3 regions of the Streptomyces sp. NPDC001744 genome follow, and region 2 is predicted to be linked to each of the others. Evidence: riboswitches for the same ligand, from Rfam matches in the RefSeq annotation. Region 2 holds a riboswitch; each other region holds the start of a gene.
What was found. A riboswitch is a leader RNA that binds a small molecule or an ion and turns the genes downstream of it on or off. The one in region 2 is predicted to bind thiamine pyrophosphate.

Region 1 (5,193 bases), on a different contig from region 2:
CACATGTAGAGCGCGATCAGCATGATCGCGCTCGATCCGACCACCGCCACGACCAGCGGGTTCGACCCCTGCAGGATCGCCGGCAGGATGAAGAACGTCAGCACCAGGAAACTCACGACCAGCGCGATCAGGGCCATGAGCCCCCGCAGCCGGCCGACCACCACGACCGCGAGGGCGAAGACGCCGGCGAGCAGCGCCATCGGCAGCTTGCGGTTCACGTCCGTCACCGAGTACTGGAGGTCGTGCGGGGCGTCGGGGGCGTACGCCACCACCACGCCCTGGCCCTCGCGCAGTTGGCGCGGCGCACCGGGCTGGACGATCTCGGTGAACTCGCGCCCCTTGTCCGGACCGGTGGTGACCTCGATCGTCGCCTTCCCGCACTGCCCCCGCTGGGCGTCGACCGCCTCGCGCCCCTCCGGGGTGGAGGTGTCCCCGGTCGGCGGGACCTGGCCGACGTTCACGACCTTGCAGTCGACGGACTCGACGGAGACGACCCGGCCCTGCTCGGTCCGCCGGTCGAAACCGACGCCCGTGCGTTCGTGCGCGGGGGCGCCGCCGGGCCACAGGACCGCGAGCCCGACCACGACGGCGGTGGCGAAGGGGATCAGGACGGCGGCGATGACCTTGCGCAGGTGCCGGGAGACCGGAGCGGCGGGGCCGTGACTGTGGCTGTGTCCGTGTCCGGATCCCCGGTCGTGCCCGGTTCCGCTCCCGTGCCCGGGGCCGTGGGAGGGAGCCGGGCCGTGGGTGTGGTCGTGCGGCTCGGGGCTCTGCTGGGGGAAAGTCACCGACCGATCATCGCAAGAACGCCGGAGGCCCACTGTTCAGCACGCCCGGAAGGGCGTTAGCGTGGTGGCACCTTTGCACACGCGGGAGCTCGGAGCACCGGGCTGAGAGGGCGCTGATCACCGTACGCGCGTACCGACGTACGTACGGGAAGGGCTGCGCCGACCGCCGAACCTGTTACCGGGTAATGCCGGCGTAGGGAGATTCGGTCTCATGACCATTCAGGACGCACGCACGCCTGCCTCCGACCAGAACCGGGCCGACGGACAGCAGCGCACGCCGGGCTGGCACAAGGGGTACGTCCAGGGCTCGCGCCCCGATCTGCGGGTGCCGGTCCGTCAGGTGCACCTCACCAACGGCAGGGACGTCACGCTGTACGACACGTCCGGCCCGTACACCGACCCGGCCGTCGACACCGACGTGCGGCGGGGCCTTCCGCCGCTGCGCGAGAACTGGATCGTCGCGCGCGGTGACACCGAGGAGTACGCGGGCCGCCCGGCCCGCCCCGAGGACGACGGCATCAAGCACACCTCGCCGCGCGGCGGCGGCCTCAAGAACCTCGACGCCGTCTTCCCCGGCCGCCCACGCCTGCCCCGCCGGGGCCGCGAGGGCCGGGCGGTGACGCAGCTCGCGTACGCCCGCCGTGGCGAGATCACGCCAGAGATGGAGTACGTCGCGATCCGGGAGAACGTCTCCCCCGAGGTCGTGTGGGAGGAGATCGCCGCGGGCCGGGCCGTGCTCCCGGCGAACGTCAACCACCCGGAGATCGAGCCGATGATCATCGGCAAGCGATTCCTGGTGAAGGTCAACGCCAACATCGGCAACTCCGCCGTCACCTCCTCCATCGAGGAGGAGGTGGAGAAGATGACCTGGGCGACCAAGTGGGGCGCCGACACGGTCATGGACCTGTCCACCGGCCGCAACATCCACACCACCCGCGAGTGGGTGCTGCGCAACTCTCCCGTGCCGATCGGCACCGTGCCGCTCTACCAGGCCCTGGAGAAGGTGGACGGCAGGGCCGAGGAGCTGAGCTGGGAGATCTACAAGGACACGGTGATCGAACAGGCCGAGCAGGGCGTGGACTACATGACGGTGCACGCCGGCGTACTCCTGCCGTACGTGCCGCTCACCGCGCGCCGCAAGACCGGCATCGTCTCGCGCGGCGGCTCGATCATGGCCGCCTGGTGCCTCGCGCACCACAAGGAGAACTTCCTCTACACGCACTTCGAGGAGCTCTGCGAGATCCTGGCGGCGTACGACGTCACGTACTCGCTCGGCGACGGCCTGCGCCCCGGTTCGATCGCGGACGCCAACGACGAGGCGCAGTTCGCGGAGCTGCGCACGCTCGGCGAGCTGAACACCATCGCCAAGCGGCACCACGTGCAGACGATGATCGAGGGTCCGGGACACGTCCCGATGCACAAGATCAAGGAGAACATCGACCTCCAGCAGGAGATCTGCGAGGAGGCGCCGTTCTACACCCTCGGCCCGCTGACGACGGACGTGGCGCCCGCGTACGACCACATCACCTCCGGCATCGGCGCGGCGATGATCGCCTGGTGGGGCACGGCGATGCTCTGCTACGTGACGCCCAAGGAACACCTGGGCCTGCCCAACCGCGACGACGTCAAGACCGGTGTCATCACGTACAAGATCGCGGCCCACGCGGCGGACCTCGCCAAGGGGCATCCGGGCGCGCAGGAGTGGGACGACGCGCTCTCGGACGCGCGCTTCGAGTTCCGCTGGGAGGACCAGTTCAACCTGGCGCTCGACCCGGACACCGCACGCGAGTTCCACGACGAGACGCTGCCGGCGGAGCCCGCGAAGACCGCGCACTTCTGCTCGATGTGCGGCCCGAAGTTCTGCTCGATGAAGATCTCCCAGGACATCCGCCGTGAGCACGGCGGTACGGAACAGGAGATCGAGGCCGGCATGGCGCAGAAGTCCCGGGAGTTCGCGGCGGGCGGCGGCCGCGTCTACCTGCCGCTGGCGGACTGATCCGGCGGGCCGGTCGGCGGCCTCGGGTGCGTCGGCCGGCCCGCCGTCTCCTCAGGGTTCGGCGGGATCGGTGGCGGCGAGGGCGTCCCGGAGGAAGGGGAGGATGCCGCGTTCGAGCAGTGCGAGGCGCCAGGTCTCGCGGGCACGGGAGAGCTCGTCGTCCGGAGCGGTGGGCGGGCCGCCCGCGTTCACCGCGACCGGACTGTTGCGCAGGGCCGTCACGAGGAGCCCGGCGCCGGCGCAGAGCAGGCCGGCGGCGGCGAGGGAGCCGAAGACCAGCCCGGCCGTCAGCAGCGTCGCGCCGAACGCCACGGTGGGGGCGAGGGCGCGCAGCACCGCTCCGACCAGGAGGAGGACGGCGGCGGCGGTGCCCGCGAGGACGGGGACCATGACGGTGACGATCGCGACGACGCCCGCGCCGGGCCCGGGGAGGTCGTACGGGGGCGGGGTACGGGTCCCGGCGGACGCGCGGCTCCGCTCTCGGACCCTGACGAAGTGGTCGTACTCGTTCGCGGCGGCGGAGGTGACCAGAGCTGTCGCGTTCAGCGTCATCGCCCGCAGTTGCGCGGTCGTGAGCCGGGTGCCCACCCCGGCGAGTTCCGGACGTGCGTGGGCGGTGCTCAGTGCGTCGTCGAGGACCCGCTCGTACTCGGCGCGGTCCTCGGTCAGCAGGTGCGGAGCCACGTTCATGTGCATCCCCCGATGCTCCGTAGGCCCGGTTCAGCCGTGGGAATACGGTGGGTCGGGCGGAAACGGAGGAGAGCCTGCTACGGATGGACCCGATGGTAGGGCGACGGTGCCACGGGCTGACAGGGTGTTTCCGGAAATCGCCCTTCTCGGATGCGCAGGGTGATAGGTCAGTCGGTCAGGGGGAGTTGGACCACCAGTAGTTTTCCGGCCATGGTCACTCCGCCGTCCATCGCGATCGCGAGTCCGTCGGCGTAGACGTGCGGTCCGACGACGGCCGGGCGCGCGTTCTCCTCGCCGTCCTCGGTACCGACCTGGCCGAGGAGGTAGGGGATCGGGCTGTGGCCGTGCACGATCCGGTGGCCGCCGTAGGTGGAGAGCAGCTCCTGGACGGCCTGGGGGCCGCCGTCGTCACGGAACGCGAAGCGCTTGGTGAACTTCCGGAAGACGTCCCAGACCTCGTCGGCGTCGTTCCGGTTGAGGATCTCGTGGACGGTTTCGTTGACGTCCTCGATGGTCTCGCCGTATTCGAGGTACGCGGTGGTGTCCGAGTGCACGAGGAGGTGGTTGTCCTCCAGCACCACGGCGTCGAGCCGCGACATCCACTGGAGGTGGACGTCCTGGAGCCGGTCCATGTCCTGCTTCTGGCCGCCGTTGAGCAGCCAGGCGGCCTGGAAGGTGGCGGTGCCCGCTCCGGAGTTGACCGGGGTGTCGCCGAAACGCTTGGCGCCGAGGAGCAGCAGCTCGTGGTTGCCCATGAGGGCCTTGCAGTAGCCGCCGGCGGCGGCGGCCTCGGCGGAGAGACGCATGACCAGGTCGATGACGCCGATGCCGTCGGGGCCGCGGTCGGTGAAGTCGCCGAGGAACCAGAGACGGGCGTTGCCCGCGGCCCAGCCGCCGTTCTCGTCGACGAGGCCCTGGGCGCGGAGCGCCACGAGGAGTTCGTCGAGGTAGCCGTGGACGTCGCCGACGACGAAGAGGGGGCCGGGGCCTTCGCCGGACGCGGGCTCGCCGGCGGGGGCGGGCGCGGGGGTGACGTGGACCTGGACGGTGTCGCCCCGGTTGATGACGGGCAGGTCGCGTTCGGTCGGCGTGTAGCCCTCGGGGACCTCGCCCTCGGGGAAGGCGTTGCCGGGGTGGCCGGAGTGCTCGGCGGGCACGGAGGCGGTGGGAACGGCGGAGGAGCCGGCGTCCGTGCCGTCCGAGTCGGTGCGCGCGGGCGCGGTGCGGTGGCCCAGGCGCAGGGTCGGATCGGCGGGCAGGGGCGCGACGGCCCGCGGCGTTGTGGCCGGGGGCGCGGCCGGCTGCCGCGCGGCTTCGCGCGCCGGGAGCGGCACGGCCTCGACGGGGGAGGACGCGACGGGGGGAAGGGTTCCGGCGGGGTCCTGGCGGATCGCCGCGGCGGGGTGCCCGGCGGGCACGGTGGGCGGGGGCGGTGCCTGGCCCGGTGCCGGGTGCGCGCCGTGCGGGGGCTCCGCGTACGAGGGGCCCGGCGGTGACGACTCCGCGTGAGGGGACGTGTGCGACGGCTCCGGGCGCGCATGCTCCGCGTACGGGTGTTCCACCGGCCCGGCCGCCGACGGAGGCCGCGGGGCCGACGGTTCGGCGGCATGGCCCTGTACGGGTACGCGCGCGTACGGCGGTACGCGGAAGTCACGCAGTGTCGCCGTGCGTACCACGGGCTCCTGACCGGCCCCCTGAGTCATCGACCCCTCCACCACC
Region 2 (5,193 bases):
GAGCCCGGCCTCCTGGAGCGCGGCCGTGGCGTCGGGCACGGCGTCGCCGGTGACGTCGGGCACGTCGACGGGTGCCCCCTTGCTGACGACCAGGGCGACGGCCGAGTCCGGACTCCGCTCGGTGCCGGGCTCGGGATCGGAGCCGATCACGGACCCCCGGGCGACGGAGTCGCTGAACTCGCGGGTGACCACGCCCACGGCCAGCCCCTCCTTCTCCAGGGCGCGCTTCGCCTCCGCGAGGGGCCTGTCCCGCAGGCGGGGCACCTTCACGATCCGGGGGCCCCGGGAGAGGGTGAGGGTGACCGTGCCGTTGCCCCGCAGGCGCTCGCCGGGGGCGGGATCGGCGGCCATGACGGTGCCGCGCTCGTACACGTCGCTGAAGGCGCGTTCCGTCGTGCCGACCGTCAGGCCGGCGTCGGTGATGCGCTTCGACGCGACGGCCTCGGTCTGGCCGAGGACGGCCGGGACCCGGGTGAACTGGCCGGAATTGATGTACCAGACCCCGGCGCCCAGGCCGAGGGCGAGCAGGACGGCGGCGACGACGAGCAGCGGGCCGCGCGGGGGCCTGCGCCGGCCGGCCGCGGGGGCGGCCGGCACCCCGGGCACGGGCAGCCGGCTCGTGTGCGACACCTGCCGGTCGACGGCCCCCGCCGGTACGAGCGGGTCGGTCGCGCCGGTGTGCTCCCCGGCGGGCGGCACGGCGCGGGCGATCACGCTCGTGCGGTCCCCGGCGGTGTCCCGGTCGCCGGACAGGGCCCCCGGGGGCGTCGCGTCCAGCTGCTCCTCGCCGAGCGCGGCACGGGCCTCGAGGACCAGGCCGAGCAGGACGACGGCGTCGTGCGGGCGGGCTTCGGGGTCGCGGGACGCGGCGGCGGCGACCAGCCCGTCCAGCTCCGGGGCGAGCCCGGGGACGGCGGCCGAGGGCGCGGGCACGTCCGTGTTCAGGTGCTGGTGGAGGACCTGGGCGGGGGTCTCGCCGGAGTGGGGCTTGCCGCCGGTCAGCATCTCGTACAGGACGACGCCGCAGGCGTACACGTCGGCGCGGGTGTCGGCGGTGCCGTGCTCGATCTGCTCCGGCGCCAGGTAGGAGACCGTGCCGAGGACCGAGCCGGTGGTGGCGGTCGCCGAGCCCACGGCCCGCACGAGGCCGAAGTCCGCGACCTTCACCCGGCCGTCGTCCCCTATCAGGACGTTCTCCGGCTTCACGTCCCGGTGCACGAACCCGGCCCGGTGGGCGGCGCCGAGCGCGGCGAGCACCGGCTCCAGGATGTCGAGGGCGGCGCGGGGCGGGAGGGCGCCGCGCTCGCGCAGCACGTCGCGGAGGGTGCAGCCGGCGACGTACTCCATCGCCAGGTAGACGTACGCGCCCTCGGCGCCCTGGTCGAAGACGCCGACCACGTTGGGGTGGGCGAGCCGGGCGACGGACTTCGCCTCGCGGATGAACCGCTCGACGAAGGCGGCGTCCGCCGCCAGCTGCGGGTGCATCACCTTGAGCGCGAGGACGCGGTCGAGGCGGGTGTCGAGGGCCCGGTAGACCGTGGCCATCCCGCCGACGGCGATGCGCGCGTCGACGCGGTAGCGGCCGTCGAGCAGCCGCCCGACGAGGGGGTCCTGAAGGGTCGTGTCCACGGCGTCGAGTCTACGAGCCGCGGACGGGCGCCCCGCCCGGTCGTCCCGCACCGCAGCAGACCTGTGACGTGCGGCGGGGCGCCCGTCCTCAGAACGCCGGGCGCTCCGGGTCCAGGTGCGCGAGGCCCTCCGCCGGGGACGACGCCTCCGCGAAGTGGCGGCGCGGAATGCGGCCCGCCCGGTGGGCGAGCCGGCCCGCCTCGACCGCGTGCCGCATCGCCGAGGCCATGAGGACCGGCTCCCGCGCCCGGGTCACCGCCGACGCCAGCATGACCGCCGCGCACCCCAGCTCCATCGCGAGGGCCGCGTCCGACGCCGTGCCGGCCCCCGCGTCCAGGATCACCGGCACCCCGGCCCGCTCCGTGATCAGCCGGAAGTTGTGCGGGTTGCGGATGCCGAGCCCGGAGCCGATGGGGGAACCGAGCGGCATGATCGCCGCGCACCCCACGTCCTCCAGCTTCCGGGCGAGGACCGGGTCGTCGTTGGTGTACGGCAGGACGGTGAAGCCCTCGTCCACCAGGGTCTCCGCCGCGTTCAGGAGCTCCTCCCCGTCGGGCAGCAGGGTCCGCTCGTCGGCGACGACCTCCAGCTTGACCCAGTCGGTGCCGAGCGCCTCGCGGGCGAGCCGGGCGGTCAGGACGGCCTCCCCGGCCGTGAAGCAGCCCGCCGTGTTGGGCAGGACCCGGATGCCGAGCCGTTCCAGGACGGAGAGGACCGAGCCCCGCACGGTCGGGTCCAGGCGCCGCATGGCGACCGTGGTCAGCTCCGTGCCGCTGGCGACCAGGGAGCGCTCCAGGACGTCGAGGCTGGGCGCCCCGCCGGTTCCCATGATCAGGCGGGAGGAGAACTCCGCGCCGCCGAGGACGAACACGTCGTCGGACATCGCGCTCAGCCCCCCTGCACCGCGGTGAGGATCTCCACCCGGTCCCCGTCGCCCAGGGGCGTCGAGGCCCACTCGCCGCGCGGCACGACCGCCTCGTTGACGGCGGCGGCGACGCCCGAGCGGGCGGTGGTGAGGGTCGCGACGAGGGCGTCGAGGGAGACGGGGCCGGACAGTGCGCGCGGCTCCCCGTTCACGAACACGTTCACGCACGCGTTCGCGGACACGTCGGCGGGCCTGCGCGCGGGTACGTCGGCGGGCACGTTCATGCGGGCTGCTCCTGTCGTACGGGAGGGGCGGGGGAGAAGCGGCGGGGGGAGAAGGGGCGCGCCTCGTCCGGCAGCACGCCCGTGGTGAGCACGTCCGCCAGGACGTCGCCGGTGACCGGGGCGAGCAGCACCCCGTTGCGGTGGTGCCCGGTGGCCAGGTGCAGGCCGGGCAGGGCGCTGGGGCCCAGCAGCGGCGCGTTGTCCGGGGAGCCGGGGCGCAGCCCGGCCAGGGTCTCGGTGAGCGGCAGCTCGGTGATCCCGGGGACCAGCTCGTGGGCGTCGCGCAGCAGCTCGTACACCCCGCCCGCCGTCACGGTCGTGTCCCAGCCCAGCTCCTCGCTGGTGGCGCCGACGACCAGCTCGCCGTTCTCGCGGGGCACCAGGTAGACCTGGCTGCCGCGCACGACGGCCCGGACGGTCCGGGAGAGGAAGGGGGCGTACGCGGGCGGCACCCGCAGCCGCAGGACCTGCCCCTTCACGGGCCGTACGGGCGGCAGCACCTCCTCCGGCACCCCCGCGAGCCGTCCGCTGAGACTGCCCGCCGCGAGCACGGTCTGCCCGGCGGCCACCTCCTCGCCCCCGGCGAGGAGGGCGCCCCGCGCCCGGCCCCGCACCACCGTCAGGCGTTCCGCGAGGGCCCGGTGGAAGACCACCCCGGCCCGCTCGCAGGCGACGACGAGGGCGGCGGCGAGCCGGCGCGGGTCCACCTGGTGGTCGCCGTCGGCCCGGAGGCCGCCGCGCACCCCGGGCGCCAGCATCGGTTCGAGGCGGCGGCACTCGCGGCCGCTCAGCCACTCCGAGGCGAGTCCGCAGCGGGACTGGAGGGCGTGCAGTTCGCGCAGGTGCGCCCGGTCGTCGGCGTCGAGGGCGACGGCGAGGGTGCCGCAGGCGCGGTGGCCCACGTCGAGGCCGGTGGCCTCCTCCAGCTCGGCGACGAAGGCCGGGTAGCGCGCGGCGGAGGCGAGGTTGAGACCGAGCAGGGTCTCCTCGCCGTGGTGCAGCTCGGTGACGGCGGCGAGCATCCCGGCCGCGACCCGCGCGGCCCCGCCGCCCGGCTCGGGGTCGGCGACGGCGACGCGCAGTCCGCGCAGCGCGGCCCGCCAGGCCGTGACCAGGCCGATGACACCGCCCCCGACCACGAGGACGTCGGCCCCTCGGGCCTCGGAAGAACGCATGGGCGTCCAGCCCCTCCCTTCGCCGGCATGACCCGGATCAGGTTCGTACGGTCGGAGGCCGCCCAGCCTCCCTCTCAGTCCGGTGCGTCCGGACTCCCGCGAGTGCTTTACGCCCGCCAGACTAGCTTCCGCCCGGTCCCCGCCACGAGGGGGTCACCGCCACCCCTTGCCCTGACGCCCCGTCAGGTGCGTAAGGTGGACGGGTGAGCGAGCAGCAGCAGACCCAGCGGCAGGTCGTGGTCGTCGGCGCCGGAATGGCGGGCGTGCAGACCGCCGTCGCCCTGCGGGAACAGGGCTTCACCGGCCCCGTCACCCTCATCGGGGCCGAACCCCACCAGCCCTACGACCGGCCCCCGCTCTCCAAGGCGGTCCTCCTCGGAAAGGCCGAGGGCTCCGCCTTCGAGGTCGACTTCGAGGCGCTGGACGTCGAACTCCGGCTCGGCGTCGCCGTCACCGGACTGCGCGCCGCCGACCACGAGATCGACACCGGGGCCGGACCCGTCCCGTACGACACCCTGGTGATCGCCACCGGCGCCCACCCGGTCACCCTGCCCGGCTCCGAGGGCGTCCCCGGCGTCCACCTGCTCCGCACCCTGGACGACGCCGTGCGCCTCGGCGCCGTCCTGGAGCACCGCCGCCCCGTCGTGGTCGTCGGCGCCGGCTGGATCGGCGCCGAGTTCGCCACCGCCGCGCTCGGGGCCGGCTGCGCCGTCACCGTCCTGGAAGCCGCGGACCTGCCCCTCGCCGGCACCCTGCCCGCCGAGGTCGCCGCCCCCATGGCCGAGTGGTACGGCCGGAGCGGCGCCGAACTCCTCACCCGCGCACGCGTGGCGACCGTCGAACCCGGCCGCGTCGTCCTCGCCGACGGCCGCGAACTGCCCGCCGGGGCCGTCGTCGTCGGCATCGGCGCGCGTCCGGCCACCGACTGGCTCGCCGGCTCCGGCATCGCCCTCGGCCCGGACGGCGCCGTCGCCGCCGACGACCGGCTGCGCACCTCCCTGCCCGACGTGTACGCGGTGGGGGACTGCGCCTCCTTCCCCTCCGCCCGCTACGGCGAACGGCTCCTCGTCCACCACTGGGACAACGCCCTCCAGGGGCCCCGCGCGGTCGCCGCGGCGATCACGGGCGCCGGCACCGGACCGTACGACCCCGTGCCGTACTTCTGGTCCGAACAGTTCGGGCGCTTCGTCCAGTACGCCGGGCACCACGCGGGCGCGGACGAACCGCTGTGGCGCGGCGA
Region 3 (5,193 bases), on a different contig from region 2:
GCCTCCGGCGCGTCCCGCAGCGGGAGCTCGGCCTCCAGGGCCGGGCCGTCCGCCGGCCGGAGCCGTACGACGACCTGGCTGCCCCGGAAGGTGCGGGACTCCACCGTCCAGTCCGGCGCCGCCCCGGCGGGGACCAGCCGCACCCCGCCGGGGCGGACGAGGAGCCGCCGTTCGCCCTGCGGGGAGCCGTCCGGCACGGGGATCCTCCCCCAGGCGGTGTCCGCGACCGTTCCGGTCACCCGGGCCGGCACCACGTTGTCGAAGCCGAGGAAACGGGCGACGAACTCGGAGGCCGGGCGGCTCCACACCTCGACGGGCACCCCGGACTGGGCGATCCGTCCGTCCCGCATGACCACGACCCGGTCGGCGAGCGCGAACGCCTCGCCCTGGTCGTGGGTGACGGCGAGGACCGTCGTCCCGAGCCGCCCGAAGAGCTGCCGCAGCTCCACGACGAGCCGTTCCCGCAGGCCCCGGTCGAGCTGGCCGAGGGGTTCGTCGAGCATGAGCAGCCGGGGCCGGGGCGCGAGGGCCCGGGCCAGCGCGACCCGCTGCTGTTCGCCGCCGGAGAGCGCGGCGACGGACCGCCGTCCGGCGTCCGGCAGGCCGACGAGGTCGAGCAGCTCCCCCACCCGCTCGGCCCGCTCGGCCTTCCCCGCGCCGCGCATCCGGAGGCCGAAGGCGACGTTCCCGGCCACGTCCCGCTGCGGGAAGAGCTGGTGGTCCTGGAACATGAGCCCGACGCCCCGCCGGTGCGTGGGCACCCCGCTCTGGTCGGCGCCGTCGAGGAGCACCCGGCCGGCGTCGAGCGGCTGGAGGCCCGCGACGGCCCGCAGCAGGGTGGACTTGCCGCTGCCGCTGGGGCCGAGCACGCACACGGTCTCGTGGTCGGCGACCTCCAGGTCCACGGCGTCCAGGACGGCCCGCGCCCCGAACCGTACGGTCGCCCCGTCGAGTCTCAGCATCAGAACTCCCCGGAGGTCCGGTCGGTACGGAGCCGTTCGAGCAGCAGCAGGGACACCGCGCACACCACCATCAGGATCGTCGAGAGGGCCATGGCCTGGCCGTAGTTGAGCTCGCCGGGCCGGCCGAGCAGCCGGGCCACCGCGACCGGCAGCGTCGGGCTGTCGGGCCGGGCGATGAACACGGTCGCGCCGAACTCGCCGAGGGACACCGCGAACGCGAACCCGGCCGCGACGAGCAGCGCCCGGCGCACCAGCGGCAGGTCCACCTCCCGCCAGGCCCGCCACGGCGGGGCGCCGAGCACGGCCGCCGCCTCCCGCAGCCGTTCGTCGACCGCGCGCAGGACCGGCAGCATCGTCCGGACGACGAAGGGGACGCCGACGAGGGCCTGCGCGAGGGGCACGAGGATCCAGCTCGCCCGCAGGTCGAACGGCGGCTCGTCGAGGGTGATGAGGAAGCCGAAGCCGACGGTGACGGCGGAGACCCCGAGCGGCAGCATGAGCAGCGCGTCGAAGCCCCGGACGAGTCTGCCCGCCCGCCGGGTGAGCGCCGCCGCCGCGAGGCCGCCGATCACCACGGCGATGGCGGTGGCGGCCGCCGCGTACCGCAGCGAGTTCCCGATCGCCTCCAGCGGCGGCACCAGGAAGGTCCCGCTCTCGTCGAGCGAGCCGAGCGCCCGGTAGTAGCCGAGCCCGTATCCTCCGGGGCCGGCGAACGACCGCTCCACGAGGACGCCGAGCGGCAGCAGGATCAGCAGGGCCACCGAGACGAGGACGCCGCCGAGCAGCGCCCACTGCCCGGCGCCGCGCGGCCTGCGCGCGGTCCGCTCCGGCGGCACGAGCCGCAGCGCGGTCTCCCGCCGCCGGGCCGTCCGGGCGTGCAGGGCGAGGATCGCGCCGGCCGCCGCGAACTGCACGAGGGTGAGGACGGCGGCCGTCGGCAGGTCGAGCAGCCGGGCGGTCTGCCGGTAGATCTCCGCCTCCAGGGTCGTGTACGCGTCCCCGCCGAGGATCTGCACGACGCCGAAGGAGGTGAAGGTGAAGAGGAAGACCATCAGGGCGGCGGCCGACACGGCCGGGACGAGCGCGGGCAGCGTCACCGTCCGCCAGGCCGTGGAGCGGGAGGCGCCGAGGACCCGGGCGGCCTCCTCCTGGCGCGGGTCGAGCTGGGCCCAGAGACCGCCGACGGTCCGGACGACGACCGCGTAGTTGAAGAAGACGTGGGCGAGGAGGATCGCCCACACGCTCGTGTCGAGCCGCAGCCCCCACAGTTCGTCCGTGAGCCCGTTCCGGCCGGCCAGCGCCAGGAACGCCGTGCCGACCAGGACGGTGGGCAGCACGAACGGCACCGTGACCACGGCCCGCAGGACGTTCTTGCCGGGGAAGTCGAGGCGGGCGAAGACGTACGCGCCGGGCAGGGCGACGAGCAGGGTGAGGCCGGTGGAGGCGAGGGCCTGCCAGACGGTGAAGCCGAGGACGTCGAGGACGTCCGGCCGGGTCAGCGTCTCGCCGATCCGGCCGAACCGCCAGGTCCCGCCGGGCCGCAGCCCCCGGTCCACGATGGACGCGACGGGCCACGCGAAGAAGACCGCGAAGAACGCGACGGGCAGGGCCATGAGCCCGAGCCGCGTCACGTTCCCGCGCACGTCCTTCCTGGTCACCGGGGGCCTGGTTACCGGACGGTCGAGGACCACTGCTGGATCCACGCGTCGCGCTTCTCGGCGATCTTCCCGGGCGCCATGGTCTCCGGCTTCTCCACGACCACGCCGTGCTCGGTGAACAGCCCCGGCAGGGCCGCGTCCTTCGCCACGGGGTTGACGAACATCTGGAGCGGCATGTCCTCCTGGAACGTCTTCGAGACCAGGAAGTCGATCAGCGCCCTGCCGCCCTCGGGGTTCTTCGCCCCGTTCAGCAGGCCCGCGAACTCGGTCTGCCGGAAGCAGGTGCCGGTGGAGACCCCGGTGGGCGCCTCCTTCGGCCGGGGCTCGGCGTACAGCACCTCGACCGGCGGGCTGGAGGCGTACGAGACGACCAGCGGCCGGTCGCCCTTGGCCTTCCTGCCGCCGGCCGAGCCGGAGAACTCCTGGTTGTAGGCGAGCTCCCAGCTGTCGACGGTCTTCACGCCGTTGGCCCTGAGCTTCTTCCAGTAGCCCTGCCAGCCGTCGTCGCCGTACTTCGCGGCCGTGCCGAGGAGGAAGCCGAGGCCCGGGGAGGACCGCTCGGGGTTCTCGACCACGAGCAGGTCCCTGTACTCCGGCTTCGCCAGGTCGTCGAAGGTCACCGGCGGCGCCAGCTTCCTGTCGGCGAAGTACTTCTTGTCGTAGTTGACGCAGATGTCGCCGGAGTCGACCGGCGTGACCCGGTTCTCCTTGTCGAGCCGGTACTCCGCCGGGACCCGGTCCAGGCCCTTCGCCTCGTACGGCACGAAGATGCCGTTGTCGAGGGCGCGGGAGAGCAGGGTGTTGTCGACGCCGAAGAAGACGTCGCCCTGCGGGGAGCCCTTGGTCAGGATCTCCTTGTTGACGGCCTCGCCCGCGTCGCCGGCCTTGAGGACCTTGACGGTGAAACCGGTCCGCTTCGTGAACTCGGCCAGGACCTCCTTGGAGGCGTTGAACGAGTCGTGGCTCACGAGGGTCACGGTCTTCGGCGCGGGCGTGCCGGTCCTGCCCGCGGCCTCGTGGGCGCCGCCGGTGCCGCAGGCGGCGAGGGCGGTGACGCCGAGCGCCGCGAGGAGCGCGGCGGCGGCCTGCTTCCTGATGCTCACTGAGTTTTCCTCCTGGGTGGGACCAGGAAGAGACGCGGCCCTGCCCGCGGCCGGCGGACCGGACGCGGGCAGGGCGCAACAGCTTGAGTTAACGACCGAACTCCCTACCCAGAATGACCTGGGCGAGGTTCAGAGGGTCTGCGGTCTGACGGCACCGCACTCTCAGCGCTGTGGCGCTCCCCTGTCGGAATGAATCTGTCGGAGTGACTATGAAGATGTGTGTTCGACCTCAGGGTACAAGGTCAGCGTTCGGCGGCCGCGAGCTGCCCGCAGGCCCCGTCGATCTCCTGGCCCCGGGTGTCGCGGACGGTCACCGGCACGCCGTGACGGGCGATGGCCTCGACGAACGCCTTCTCGTCCTCGGGACGGGAGGCGGTCCACTTCGAGCCGGGCGTCGGGTTCAGCGGGATCAGGTTGACGTGCACCCGCCTGCCCTTGAGGAGCCGGCCGAGCAGGTCGCCGCGCCACGCCTGGTCGTTGATGTCCCGGATGAGGGCGTACTCGATGGAGATCCGGCGCCCGGACTTCTCCGCGTACTCCCAGGCCGCGTCGAGGACCTCCCGCACCTTCCAGCGCGTGTTGACGGGCACGAGGGTGTCGCGCAGCTCGTCGTCGGGGGCGTGCAGGGAGACCGCGAGCCGGCACTTGAAGCCCTCGTCGGCGAAGCGCAGCATCGCGGGCACGAGCCCGACGGTGGAGACGGTGATGCCGCGCTGGGACAGGCCCAGGCCGTCGGGCTCGGGGTCGGTGAGCCGGCGGATGGCGCCGACGACCCGCTTGTAGTTGGCGAGCGGCTCGCCCATGCCCATGAACACGATGTTGGACAGCCGCGCCGGTCCGCCGGGCACCTCGCCGTCGCGCAGGGCCCGCATGCCGTCCACGATCTGGTGCACGATCTCGGCGGTCGACAGGTTCCGGTCGAGCCCGGCCTGCCCGGTCGCGCAGAACGGGCAGTTCATGCCGCAGCCGGCCTGCGAGGAGATGCACATGGTGACCCGGTCCGGGTAGCGCATGAGCACCGACTCCACGAGCGTGCCGTCGTGCAGCCGCCACAGGGTCTTGCGGGTGGTGTCGTCGTCGCACGAGATGTGCCGCACCACGGACATCAGGTCGGGCAGCAGCTCCCCGGCCAGCTTCTCCCGCGAGGCGGCGGGGATGTCGGTCCACTCGGCGGGGTCGTGCGCGTACCGCGCGAAGTAGTGCGTGGACAGCTGCTTGGCGCGGAAGGGCTTCTCGCCGATCGCGGCGACGGCCTCCTTCCGCTCGGCGGGCGTGAGGTCGGCGAGGTGCCGCGGCGGCTTCTTGGCTCCGCGGGGGGCGACGAAAGTGAGTTCTCCGGGCTTGGGCATGGTCCTACCAGTGTCGCAGAGATACGAGGAAGGGCCCGCCGCCCTTGTGGACGGCGGACCCCTCCCGGAGGAACGCTTTGGGGACGGCCGCTCTTCCCGCGGCGGGACCAGCGGGTCAGCC

Region 1: another riboswitch for thiamine pyrophosphate. It lies ahead of thiC (phosphomethylpyrimidine synthase ThiC); the one in region 2 lies ahead of thiO (glycine oxidase ThiO).
Region 3: another riboswitch for thiamine pyrophosphate. It lies ahead of ACFYZY_RS04280 (thiamine ABC transporter substrate binding subunit); the one in region 2 lies ahead of thiO (glycine oxidase ThiO).

What each region holds. Positions count from the first base shown of each region.
Region 1 is NZ_JBIAUG010000004.1:163,075-168,267, reverse strand. It holds gene ACFYZY_RS06925 (YibE/F family protein) at 1-788, opposite strand, end outside; TPP riboswitch at 860-1,005, shown strand; gene thiC (phosphomethylpyrimidine synthase ThiC) at 1,000-2,784, shown strand; gene ACFYZY_RS06915 (hypothetical protein) at 2,836-3,480, opposite strand; gene ACFYZY_RS06910 (metallophosphoesterase) at 3,642-5,177, opposite strand.
Region 2 is NZ_JBIAUG010000018.1:163,806-168,998, forward strand. It holds gene pknB (Stk1 family PASTA domain-containing Ser/Thr kinase) at 1-1,629, opposite strand, end outside; gene ACFYZY_RS21820 (thiazole synthase) at 1,718-2,512, opposite strand; gene thiS (sulfur carrier protein ThiS) at 2,518-2,778, opposite strand; gene thiO (glycine oxidase ThiO) at 2,775-3,953, opposite strand; TPP riboswitch at 3,951-4,063, opposite strand; gene ACFYZY_RS21835 (NAD(P)/FAD-dependent oxidoreductase) at 4,157-5,193, shown strand, end outside.
Region 3 is NZ_JBIAUG010000002.1:392,912-398,104, reverse strand. It holds gene ACFYZY_RS04290 (ABC transporter ATP-binding protein) at 1-962, opposite strand, end outside; gene ACFYZY_RS04285 (ABC transporter permease) at 962-2,575, opposite strand; gene ACFYZY_RS04280 (thiamine ABC transporter substrate binding subunit) at 2,632-3,723, opposite strand; TPP riboswitch at 3,807-3,916, opposite strand; gene rlmN (23S rRNA (adenine(2503)-C(2))-methyltransferase RlmN) at 3,966-5,072, opposite strand; gene ACFYZY_RS04270 (phosphatidate cytidylyltransferase) at 5,188-5,193, opposite strand, start outside.